Regions from separate parts of the Chryseobacterium cupriresistens genome, predicted to be linked through region 2. Evidence: riboswitches for the same ligand, from Rfam matches in the RefSeq annotation. Region 2 holds a riboswitch; each other region holds the start of a gene.

Region 1 (3,185 bases), on a different contig from region 2:
AATAAAGGATTGAGATCCTCCCGCACCAAGTACTGTTGATCCTTCAGTAGCTACATTTCCATCGATGTCATATTGGGTATAGGATGCTTCGTCACCCGCTTTAATCTGGTATTGTTCAAACCTGAACTCACCACCGAACGCAATATTGAAACGGTTTATATTTTTAGAAACATCAAGATTAATGGTATTCTGAAGGAAACTATGGGCGCCTGCATAAAAACTTGTGGGTGATTTTGCTCCCAGAGAAGCATTATTGGTGTTGCTTACCTTATAATTGAAGGTATTGCTCCCGAATGTATTACTAAGGTCAAATAGCCAGTTGTTAACATTATATTTTGCACCTACAGCATAGGAAACATCATATACCTGAGACCCAAGAACCGCCTGAAAACCGTTCGGATAAATGGATGAAACCACATTAGACTTTTCGCTTGGCAGTCTTCTGAAACCAAACCCTTCTCCTTCTTTAATACTGAATCCTCCGAAAGAATAGAGTTTAAAATGATCATTAAAGGGATATTCTGAATTGAAAAACAACTGTCCCTGTCTGATCTGGGCATCTCCGATCTGAAAATTGAAATCATCACGGGTCAACCCTCTTTTTTCAATTTCGGCATCATCCGCAGCTCTGGCTGCTTTTACCGCTTCAGCGTCACCTGCAAATTCATACGCAAAATTATCTCCGAAAATATCCAGATCGTGATTTTGAGTTCTTGTGGTTTTTCCTCTGTGGCTTAATTGCAGGGAAAGATTGATATAACCGTCTTTCTTTCCTAATGAAGCTCCGTAGTTGACTCCTGCCTGATACGTATCTCCATCATTTCTTCCACTTAATCCGTAAGTAAGGCTTGCTGAAGCTCCGGCATTTTTCTTAAGAATTATGTTGATCACTCCGGCAATAGCATCAGAACCATATTGTGCAGCAGCTCCGTCTCTTAACACTTCTATTCTATCAATAGCAATTACGGGAATGGTACTCAAATCTGTTCCTACGGAACCATTTCCTACAGTATTCTGATAATTGACCAATGAGGTTGTATGTCTTCTTTTTCCGTTAAGCAATACGAGAACCTGATCAGGGCCCATTCCTCTTAATGTTACGGGATCAATATGCTCTGTGCCATCAGAAGCAGACTGCCTCACTGCATTAAACGACGGAATCACATAATTAAGGAGATCCTGAGCAGTCATTTGGGGAGAACTTCTCTGGATTTTGTCAATATTAATTACATCTACAGGAACCGGTGTCTCCAGCTTTGTTCTTTTGACATTACGGTTTCCGACGATGATAATATCTTCGATCTGTTTTCCTTTTTCCTCACTTTCCTGAGCAGCTACCAGAATTGCTCCAAGCAATAGTACAGCTGTGCTTAATTTTTTCATTTTTGTTCTTGCCAATTAATACTACCAATCTGACGGATCTTTCCGCAGATACACAAGACTTCAAGAAATGGAATTCATATAGAGTATTGACTTCAATTATCTCTCCCAAAGGGTTGGAATTAGCACCTTTACACGCTGGAATTGTGCAGGTTGCTAAGGTTTCACCGGGCCAAATCCCTCCACCTTTCTTGATAAATCTACGGCAAAAGTAGACTATTTTTCTGAACTTACAAAAAAAGCAAATCTGCTGATCTGCAAATTTGCCTTTTATTTTGTATGGAACTTGTTTAAACTTTTTATTTTTGAACCATTAAGATTTAATAAGAGTTTAAAAGGATTAAGAGAAACTTAAAAATCAGAATGATTAACCTTAACTATACTTTATTTCTTAAACCTTCTTAATGGTTTTTAAGATATTAAATATTTTTTATAAGTCTAGACAACTAAATCTTTTGTTTTATTTAATAATCATCTTTTGAATGGCTATTCCTGTATCTGATTTCAACCGCACAAGATACGTGCCTGCCGGATAATCAACCTTCAAATTATAAGTTCCGCTCTCTTTATCGAGTTTGAAAGTATCCAGTTTTTTACCGGTCATATCAAAAATTGAAATTTCCCCATTTTTTGCTTTATTGAAAACCAGTTTAGCGATTCCATTTCGGACAGGATTATCTGCAATCTGAAGAGATAATTTGTTGGCGGCATTGACATCTGCTGTTGACAAAGCACCCGCGTAATTACCAAAGATTCTAAATTCTCCCGATTGTAAAGTGATTGGAGCTGTTGTGGAAGCTACATTTGAAATACTGTTGTCCATCAGATTCTGCCATTGACCTGTGTAAGGGAAATAAGGCACTACATTCTGTGCGGAAGTCGTGTAATTGGCCAATACGACAACATTCTTTATTCCTGTTGTAATAGAGGCATCATATACATAAATTCTTGTGATCAGACCATTGGGGTCGTTCGTAAGATTGTTGGATTCTATACTATAGGTTTTCGATTTAAAGACCTGATGACTGTTTCTGATGTTGATGATTTTAGCCCATGTATCGTAGACCGCCTTTCTATTCAGATCAGTATCATATCCGAGCGTAAATGCAACAGGTTTCTCATCGGTTCTGCATCCGCTGTCTATCGTACCGTTTGCACATCTGTTGATGCTGAATTCATATCCTAATTCTCCAAACTGCCAGATCATTTTCGGACCAGGGATAGTAAAGAACGTGGCCCCGAATGTTTTCATTCTTTCAAGAGCGGTATTCAGGTTTTTTACATCATAGCTTCCGTTCGCTGCACCGTATGCAAGGTTTTTAAACATCAGTCTTTCTTCATCGTGGCTTTCTCCATAGCCTACGGCACTCATATTGGTAAATCCGTGAAGACTGTGGTTCATTCGGTCGTAATTGCTGTTTTCCTTATATCCCATCGTATTCTGATTGTAAGGATCTGTCTGTTTATTCCAAAGCATAACGCCTTTTCCTTCTGCTATTCTGTAATTCGCCCATTGCTGTTCTTCTGCATCAGTTCCAAGGTGTTCGAAGATCATATAAGAATTGGGATCAATGGCCCATTGTTTATCAGCATAATTTTTCATGATATCCACTCTGTCCTGCTGGTAGGCATTGGTACAGGCCTCATCATTTTCAGAACAGCTTTGCGTAAATCCTTTGGTTAAATCCCAACGGAATCCGTCTATGTGATATTCAGTCAGCCATTGCTCAAGACATCTTTCAACATAATATTGCGTTGAAAGGCTGGTATGGTTAAAATCGTTAAATACATTGTATGAATGTTTC
Region 2 (3,185 bases):
GAAGAAGTATAAAAAGCTTCTTGTAAATCCTTCGGGTTTCTCTTGAACGGTAAATCTCCATGCCCGTCACTTAAAGTATAGTTGTCATTATTATTGTGATAAATATCGTAGTTCAATAATAACCTGTCCTGTCCCAGATCAAAAGTTAATCCGGATTTTGCAAAATATCCGCGTGCGTATCTATCGGTATGGCTTGTTAGAAGCTCATCCTGCTGGCCATTCAGCATACTTTCACGGTAATTCTGCCCAACATTCAGCTGCCATCCGAAATATTTATTTCTGGCATTTAAATTAACGGAGTTGGTCGTTCTGCTTCTATACTTGTCGTAATTTGTAAAAGAATAATTCCCTGAATACGTAGCGGTTAAATATTTATTTGCATTTTTGTTGGTGATGATATTCATGATGGCACCTCCGGAAGTTGCCGGAAACTCAGCACCTGGCTGGGTGATCACTTCAATTCTCTCTACGGAATTGGCCGGCATTCCTTCAAGGAAGGAGTTCAATTCATTGGAAGTGATGTTCAGAGGTCTTCCGTTAAGATATACTTCCAGCATTTTTCCCTGATACATCATCCCGGCAATATCGGTAGATACAAGTCCCGGAAGTTTTTTAATTCCTTCCAGAACGTTTCCGTTATTCAGCTGAGGCTGCTCAGAAAAGTCAAAAATAGTACGGTCTGCTTTTTGTTCAACGGCTTTTTTAGTTTTGGTAATGACTACGCCTTCAATTTGCTTTTCCTGAGGTTTCTTATTTTTTTCCTGAGAAAAAATAAGAACAGAACTTAATAAGGATAAAGCGAAAATTGTTTTTTTCATAATGTTTTTACTGTTATCCGGTTAGACGCTGAAAAAGATAATTTGTTACGCTAAAATGTTGAAAATCGAAAATTTAGGCTAAATTTTTTTTATTTCGGAAATAATTATATCTTTGCCAGGTAATTATCAAGAATCTCTAGATGGGATAGCAACCTGCAAAAACAAGCAAGGTGCTGCAATCGATAAGCCGGATCTTCCGGAAAAAATGTTTATCATTCTATCATTACTCCCATCTTGAATTTTTGTTTTAAAGTTAAAATCAAATGTTTAAAGACAAGGGAAATCACATTCCATCAGTAATTTTTTATTCTTCAGATCATGAAGTGAGCCTTCATTACTCTGATATGTTCTCATGCCATTTCTACATGCGCATGTGTTGTTGTTTCTAGCCTTTTCTATTTCTAAAAAATAATACAAACATTTCGAATTCTATGGTAACCTTACAATTTAGGGCTACAGGATCTGTATTGCTTAAAAAACAAATTTCATCAACAAAAAAGTACACAACAAACATGCATAATTTCAAAAAAAGAATTTTTATTCCTTCTATCGTGCTTATTTCTTCATTTTATTACGCACAGACGGACACTTTACAATCGAAGAAAATAGAAGATGTGGTTATCCTTGGATCAAGGGGTTCCGGAAGATCTTTGACCGATACTCCTGTTCCGGTGGACATCATTAATATATCTAAAATTTTAAAACAGAGCCCGACGAATAATATCAGCCAGGCTTTAAACTATATCGTACCCTCATTTTCATCCACATCACATACTGTAAATGACGGAACTGATTTTGTGGATCCGGCACTGTTGAGAGGATTAGGACCGGATCAGGTTTTGGTATTACTCAACGGAAAAAGAAGGTATCAGTCTTCACTGATTAATGTTACCCTTACGCCGGGAAGAGGTTCTGTGGGAACCGACCTTAATGCTATTCCTGCTTTTGCATTGGAAAAAATAGAAGTTTTAAGGGATGGAGCTGCTGCCCAGTATGGATCTGATGCCATTGCGGGGGTGCTAAACCTCGGACTGAAAAAAAGGCTGGGATTTTCCGGACAGGTATTCTTAGGGGGATATGCTTCACCTGTTGCCAATAATTTCTCCGGAGGGGTAGACGGACAGACTGTTTCTGTAGACCTTAATTATGGCACTAAAATAGGTAAAACCGGATTTTTTAATGTTACCGGTTCCGCCCAATACCGTGATCCTTATTCCAGAGCAGGAGTGAGGGAAGGAGATATTTTCAACGCCTATAATGCCATTAATTACCGGGCATTACAGGATGGAGTGAATATTGACGGCTTGTATAAAAACATTACCAATACTTCCAATACTCAGCAAATCATCAATACCATTAAACAGTATGCAACTAAGGTTGGATATTTTGCACCTGATTTTCAATCTCAGATTTCCGGGGCAAACAGCATTTCTGAGCTTCAAAAAATATTGGGTAAAGATTTTACCTCTGAGGAGCTTAATTACAGAGGATTGGAGAGAAAAGATTTCAGTTTGAGAGCAGGGCAGTCTAAACTGCAGTCCGGACAGCTCTTCTTCAATTCTGAAATTCCTGTAAATGAGGATTGGAAGGTTTATTCATTTGGTGGCTACAGTTACCGTCTTGGTAATGCAGGAGGATTTTACAGGCTTCCAAATAATGAAAGGAATATCAATGCAGTTACTCCCAACGGATATCTGCCTCAGATTGAAGCCACTGTAAATGATTATTCCCTTGCAGCCGGAATTAAAGGAAAATGGGATGGCTGGAATGTGGATTTCAGTAACACATTCGGGAAAAATGTTTTCGGTTTTGGTGTTGTCAATACTTTTAATGCATCACTTACAGATAGTTCTCCAAGAACCTTTGATGCTGGAGGATCTGAATTCTCACAAAATACTGTCAACCTTGATTTCTCTAAGAAATATGATGTTCTGAAAGGGTTGAACATTGCGTTTGGTGGTGAATACCGACACGAGAATTATAAAGTAAATGCCGGAAAAGAAAACTCTTATGCTTCCTACGATATCTATGGCCGGGTAGTAACAGCCAAAACCCCTGAAAATGAAAAAGTAACCGATTTTTTTGGAAGTGTAAGACCCGCAGGTGCTCAGGTTTTCCCCGGCTTCAGTCCTGAAAATGCAGTTTCCGGAAACAGAAACAGTATTGCAGCTTATGCTGATGCAGAACTGGAAATTACCGATAGATGGTTATTGGAAGGAGCTGTACGGTATGAGAATTATTCAGACTTCGGATCTACATTCAATTATAAGGTGGCAACCAATGTAAAACTGGCTTCCAATCTCAACTGGAGAGGAGCTGTTTCTACTGGGTTCAGAGCGCCCTCATTAGCACAAATCTATTACAGTT
Region 3 (3,185 bases), on a different contig from region 2:
CCGTTATTTTTTTCATCAATTTTAAAAACACGGAAACAAGACCATGCGTGCACCGGCGGATTCACATCACTCATATTCCACTCATAGGCAGGAAGCTGTCCGTTAGGGTGCATATACCATTCTTTCGTAAGCAGTAACAGCTGTCCCTTGGCAAACTCTGCATCGATGATGGAAAAAGGAACACAGTGAAACGCCAGGTCCCACGTTGCATACCATGGATATTCCCATTTATCAGGCATGGAAATAATATCCTTGTTATGCAGATGATTCCACTCTGTATTTCTTACATATTCATTGAAATTTCTTGGCGCTTCAAAATTAGGATCACCTTTCAGCCATTTTCCGATATTATAATGATAAAACTGTTTGTTCCAGAGAAGCCCGGCAAAAGCCTGTCTCTGTACATTTCTCTCATCTTCGTTAACGGTATCACTCTGAATTTCCTGATAAAACTCTTCAGCTTCAGTCTGCCGGGTATTGAAAATTTCATCAAAGTTTTCAAAAGGCTCATCGGCTTCATCCGGGCACAATCTGAATTCAAAAACCTTTGATTCTCCGGCTCCGATAAGCTCATCGATCAGGAAAGAAGCTTTTGTCCCTTTCTTTGCGGGATTAATCGTATTTGCCTGGTGGGTAATAAAATGATTGATGCCATCTTTGAAATATGTATTTTCACCTGCAGGAGCTCCGTAAAGCTTAGAAGTATTGGTTTCATTATCACAAAATACGCTTTGTGCATTGGTATTTCGGGAATAAAGTTTTTTAATGGAGATACTGTCGTGTCCAATATTGATACTTCCGTCATGAGAAGCATTAAGCTCTGCCTTATAGGTGTTGTATCCCCATTTCCAGTTGTTTCTGAACCATACAGTAGGCGCTACCAGAATAGGTGCTTCATGCTGACTTCGGTTACAGACCGTTACTCTGGCAAGAATATCATTGTGATCGGCCTTGCAATATTCAATGAAAATATCAAAATATTCATCATTATCGAAAATTCCGGTATCGAAAATTTCATATTCCGGTTCCTTTTTACTGCGTCTTCCGTTTTCTGCAACAAGTTCATCGTAAGGAAATTCATTGATGGGATATTTATAAACCATTTTCATATAACTATGAGTAGGTGTATTATCCAGATAATAAAAGATTTCTTTGATGTCTTCCCCATGATTACCCTGAGGATTGCTCAAACCAAAGAATCGTTCCTTTACCATTTTGTCTTTCTTGTTCCAGAACGAAAAAGCAAAACATAAAAGCTGCTTTACATCAGAAATTCCGGCAATACCTTCTTCACCCCAACGGTAGGCATAGCTTTCTGCATTATTATGGTTGGTGAAATTCCAGGCATTCCCGTTCGGGCTATAATCTTCGCGTACATTTCCCCACTGCCGGTTGCTTACATAAGGTCCCCAGTTTTTCCATTTGGTATCTTGTAATCTATCTTTTTCGGCGGTCATATCTCATCACTTTTCCATACGAAGTTAGTTTTTTTGAGAAGTAATTCCAATTTTTTTCATCTGAATAATTATTAATATACTCTTGGAATACTTGTATTTAAGGGCTTTTTTAAATATTAAAATAATTTTTTTTTGAAATTAAAAGAAAAGAACTACCTTTGCACCATTCGTTCATTCAAATATTGAAAATGTTATCAAGAAAGGTTGAGGGATTAGACCCTATGAAACCTTAGCAACCCTTTGCGCAAGTAAAGAAGGTGCTACGTTCTACCAAAATAATTTTGGACAGATAACTTACTGAAGTTCTTTTCAGCCATTTCCTGTGGCATTTTCAATTGTATTAAAATTTAATAGAATTGAAAACAGAACTAAACTATATTAATCTTACGTATCAAACTCATTCCCAAAAGGAATACCATATCTCATTAAGCTATCAGCTTTTTGGGAAAGATCTGTTTACAGCCCCTGTTGTCTTAATCAATCATGCTCTTACCGGAAATTCAAACGTATCCGGAGAAAAAGGCTGGTGGAAACAGCTGGTGGGAAAAAATCAGATTGTTGATACCGATCAATATACCGTTCTGTGCTTCAATATACCAGGAAACGGATACGACGATTTTTTAATTGAAGATTATGAAGACTTTACTCCTTCAGATATCGCTGCGATATTTCTGAAAGGACTTGAAGTTTTACAGATCAAAAATTTATATGCCATTATAGGAGGCTCTCTGGGAGGAGGTATTGCCTGGGAAATGCTTGCCCAGCAGCCGGATCTTGCTGAGATTTTTATTCCTATTGCCTGCGATTACAGAACACACGACTGGCTTCATGCACAGTGTCTGGTTCAGAAATTTTTATTAAATGATAAGGAAGAACCATTACAGAAAGCAAGAATTCATGCCATGTTGTGCTACAGAACACCGCAGTCGCTCAATGACAGATTTCAAAACCAATATAATCAGGACAAACAACGCCTGGAATCAGAAGACTGGCTGGTTTATCATGGTAATGCACTAAACGAAAGATTTAGTTTAAAAGCTTACAAATTGATGAATCATCTCTTGATGAATATAAATGCTGCTGATACAGCACTGGAGAACATACAGGCACGAATGCACATGATCTCCGTAGATACAGATTTATTTTTCCCGGCTTCTGAAATCCGAATGTGTTTTGAAAACTTAAAAGAGAAAAATAAAGATGTTTCTTATCACGAGATCCAATCTATACACGGGCATGATGCCTTCCTAATGGAATATCAACAATTAAATAATATCATTAAAAACATTTTATAGAAGTAATGAAAAATGCTAACGAAATAAAATTTTTGAAGAACAGATCAATCGTTAAATTTGAAGGAGAAGATTTCCTGGGAGAAATCGGGATTGACGGACGAATTTTTAAAGCGCTTACTTTGGCGCGTATCAGTGTAGGAGTAATCTCTCAGCAGGCCGTAGAAAACGGAATTTCTATCCTGGTTCATGAAAATGATGCAGAGAAGGCAGTGGCTTGTCTTATCGATGAATTTGAAGCAGAAAGAAAGTCAGGAAAAGTTTCCCAGATCTATAGTATCAATAATGTTTCTGTCATTGGTTTTGTAGCAGAAGATTTTAATAAAGTCTTTGCTGAGCTGGCAAGAAATAATGTTTTTCCATTGCTTTTGAACCAGGTAGCAGGAGAAAACAGAGTCAATATCGTAGTGACGTCTTCACAGGATGAAAAAACAAG
Region 4 (3,185 bases), on a different contig from region 2:
ATAGTTTATCTTTCAGCAGATGCATTCGGAGTACTTCCTCCGGTTTCTATCCTGAATGAAGATCAGGCTCAATACCACTTCCTTTGCGGTTATACATCAAAATTAGCAGGAACTGAAAGGGGAATTACTGAACCTCAGCCATCTTTCTCTCCAGCATTTGGTGAAGCATTCCTTACATTGCACCCAACAATGTATTCTAAAACATTAATCGGTAAAATGAAGGAGCACGGAGCTAAAGCTTATCTGGTAAACACAGGTTGGAATGGTACCGGAAAGAGAATTTCTCTAAAAGATACCAGAGCAATCATTGATGCCATCATTGACGGTTCTATTGATAATGCTCCTAAAACTCAGGTTCCGATCATGAACCTTGAAATTCCTACTGAATTGCCAAACGTTTCTACAGGTATTCTAGATCCTAGAGATACTTATGAGAACGCTTCAGAATGGGAAGAAAAAGCAAAAGATCTTGCTTCAAGATATATCAAGAACTTTGAGCAGTATTGTGATACTGAAGAAGGTAAAAAATTAGTAGCTTCAGGACCTCAATTGCAGGAACAGACTATCTAATAGTTACCAATCAACATATAAAAAGCCTCATCACTGATGAGGCTTCTTATTAGTATTTTTTACAACTTTCAATCAATTGATTCTGTTCATCCAGTTTCAGGACTGTTGATTTGATTGATTCTTCAGTCAGATATTTTATAATCATAAAATGCTTTGAAGAAAAGTAAGACTTTCCGTCCAATATTTTATTTAAATACTTTGGAGTAGTGAAGGTCATCCAATATTTTGTTTTGTCAGAAAATTCAATGGTGACTTCTATAGCAGATTCAGTATCCTCTACTATTTCATCATCAATATGAATGGAAATAATTTCCGGTTCTTTCTCCAAGCAGAAATAAAACTTAGAATACCATCTGAGCTTTCCTTCATCATTCCAGATTCTTATATTTTCAGCATTTATTTCTTCAACGATATAAGATTTTCTTTTTGTTAATTGTCTGGAATTTACCCCAATGCTTTTACAGTAAATCTTATCCTTTATCTTCATAAATTATTTTTCATAATCATCTGTGAAAATCTGTGAAATCCGTGGTTAAATAAAAAAGTATAAGTTATTTTAAACTTAATAAGGCCAACCGATACCCATCCATTCCAAAGCCTGATAAGACTGCATCCGTATTAGCTGCTGTTACAGATTTCTGTCTGAATTCCTCTCTTTTATAGATATTGCTGATATGAACTTCTACTTTAGGTTTTCTGATATTTTTTAAACAGTCTGCAATCGCATATGAATAGTGAGTATAAGCCCCGGGATTGATCACTACTGCATCGAAGTCATCCTCCTGAAGCCTGTTAATAAGCTCGCCTTCAATATTAGACTGGTAATATTTTATATCATGAGCCTGAAACTCGGATTTCAAATTTTCCAAATAACTTTCCATAGAAACATTTCCATAGATTTCCGGTTCTCTTGTGCCTAAAAGATTGAGATTAGGCCCGTTGATGATTAAAACTCTCATACCATAAAATTAAAAACTTTTTTTAATTAATGGCCAAAAATTTCAATGTGATGTAGATTTGTTTCAATTGAGTTTTTAATAATGATATTTGTCATATTTAAATAAATGATAAAGCTTACAACTCCTTATTGTTATGGCTTTTATTAAAATTTTATGTTAATTATTAAAAATTTATCATGAAAAAATAATAAGTCTACTTGTTTTGTAGACTAAAAGTTTTTAGCTTTGCAACCATATTTCGATCGGCTTATAAAGAAAGATGGAGGGAACTGACCCTGTGAAGTCTTAACAACCTACCCTTGGGGCAAGGTGTTACGTTCAGCCTTTTAAGGAAAAATAAGCATTTGGTTTATCGTATTTATCGATGCCCTTTGCTGACTTTTCTGCAAAGGGTTAAATTTTAATATATGATAAATAAAATTGATTATGATTAGTAAAAATTTATTTAATTCTAAAGCCTGGATACCTCCGGTTGCGGCTTTTTTTCTGGGAGTCACCAGTGTAAGTGCACAGAATTCCAGACTGAAAAAAGATAGTCTTCATGAAAAGGAGCTTGATGAAGTCGTAGTGGTAGCTTACGGAAAAGCAAAAAGAAACAGCTATACCGGTTCTGTAGCCACCATTTCCAGTGATAAAATCAATAACAGACCTGTAACCAATATTACCAAAGCATTGGAAGGGCAGGTTGCAGGGATTCAGACCACCAGTGCCTCAGGGCAGCCGGGTGCGGTTTCTACTATCAGAATCAGAGGAATCGGTTCCATCAGTGCTTCCAGTGATCCTTTATACGTAGTAGACGGAATTCCTTTTGACGGAAATATTAACTCTATCAGCCCAAGTGATATTGAATCCATCAGTGTTTTGAAAGACGCTACAGCAAGTGCCTTGTATGGTTCAAGAGGGGCAAACGGAATTATCATCATCACTACAAAATCAGGAAAAAAAGGAGAAGCCAGAGTAAATTTTAATATCAGCCAGGGATTCTCAGGAAGAGCTGTCAAAGATTATGAACAGGTAAACACGGATCAATATTTTCAATTATATTGGGAAGCATTAAGAAACGGATATCAGTCCGGTAAAGTTTCTTCTCAGCAGGCTGCTCAGATGGCAACAGATAATCTTGTTTCTACCCTTGGAATTAATCCATATGGAACTGCTTATCCAAAACCGGTGGGAACAGATGGAAAATTATTGTCAGGGGCATCACCACTCTGGAATGATGACTGGAGAGATATTCTACAGAGAGTGGCATCAAGAAACCAGATGGATCTTGATATCAGCGGAGGAAGTGAGAAAAGTAATTACTTCTTTTCCCTTGGTTATCTGGATGATAAAGGGATGGCCATTGAATCTGGTTTTAAAAGATATAATACCAGGCTTAAAATTAATTCCGAAGTTAAAAGATGGCTGAATGTTGGAGTAAACTTAAGTTATACGAACAGTATTCAGCAGGCACCAACTTCTTCAGATTCCAAGGCAAGCAATATCATCAATGCCGCAAGGTTTATTCCTTCATTCTATCCTTATTATGAAAGAAATGCAGACGGAACTTACGTTTTAGATGCTGACGGAAATCCAATTTATGATTTTGGAAAATACAGACCTACAAATGCACTTCAAAATCAGAATGCTGCTGCAACGTTGCCTTTAGATAAA

What was found. Region 2 has a riboswitch for S-adenosylmethionine ahead of ACLI50_RS20020 (TonB-dependent receptor plug domain-containing protein). Riboswitches for the same ligand answer to the same signal wherever they lie in the genome.
Region 1: linked by a shared signal. The riboswitch ahead of ACLI50_RS20880 (TonB-dependent receptor plug domain-containing protein) and the one ahead of ACLI50_RS20020 (TonB-dependent receptor plug domain-containing protein) in region 2 are both predicted to bind S-adenosylmethionine.
Region 3: linked by a shared signal. The riboswitch ahead of ACLI50_RS21620 (alpha/beta fold hydrolase) and the one ahead of ACLI50_RS20020 (TonB-dependent receptor plug domain-containing protein) in region 2 are both predicted to bind S-adenosylmethionine.
Region 4: linked by a shared signal. The riboswitch ahead of ACLI50_RS16335 (SusC/RagA family TonB-linked outer membrane protein) and the one ahead of ACLI50_RS20020 (TonB-dependent receptor plug domain-containing protein) in region 2 are both predicted to bind S-adenosylmethionine.

What each region holds. Positions count from the first base shown of each region.
Region 1 covers NZ_JBKKJT010000011.1:92,574-95,758, reverse strand. Annotated here, with positions in the region: gene ACLI50_RS20880 (TonB-dependent receptor plug domain-containing protein) at 1-1,383, opposite strand, end outside; SAM riboswitch class I at 1,477-1,581, opposite strand; gene ACLI50_RS20875 (alpha-amylase family glycosyl hydrolase) at 1,841-3,185, opposite strand, start outside.
Region 2 covers NZ_JBKKJT010000010.1:39,491-42,675, forward strand. Annotated here, with positions in the region: gene ACLI50_RS20015 (outer membrane beta-barrel protein) at 1-818, opposite strand, end outside; SAM-I-IV-variant riboswitch at 937-1,034, shown strand; gene ACLI50_RS20020 (TonB-dependent receptor plug domain-containing protein) at 1,331-3,185, shown strand, end outside.
Region 3 covers NZ_JBKKJT010000012.1:108,269-111,453, forward strand. Annotated here, with positions in the region: gene ACLI50_RS21615 (MGH1-like glycoside hydrolase domain-containing protein) at 1-1,457, opposite strand, end outside; SAM riboswitch class I at 1,646-1,753, shown strand; gene ACLI50_RS21620 (alpha/beta fold hydrolase) at 1,814-2,752, shown strand; gene ACLI50_RS21625 (ACT domain-containing protein) at 2,758-3,185, shown strand, end outside.
Region 4 covers NZ_JBKKJT010000005.1:418,431-421,615, forward strand. Annotated here, with positions in the region: gene pckA (phosphoenolpyruvate carboxykinase (ATP)) at 1-570, shown strand, start outside; gene ACLI50_RS16325 (hypothetical protein) at 620-1,057, opposite strand; gene ACLI50_RS16330 (type II 3-dehydroquinate dehydratase) at 1,122-1,529, opposite strand; SAM riboswitch class I at 1,774-1,872, shown strand; gene ACLI50_RS16335 (SusC/RagA family TonB-linked outer membrane protein) at 1,956-3,185, shown strand, end outside.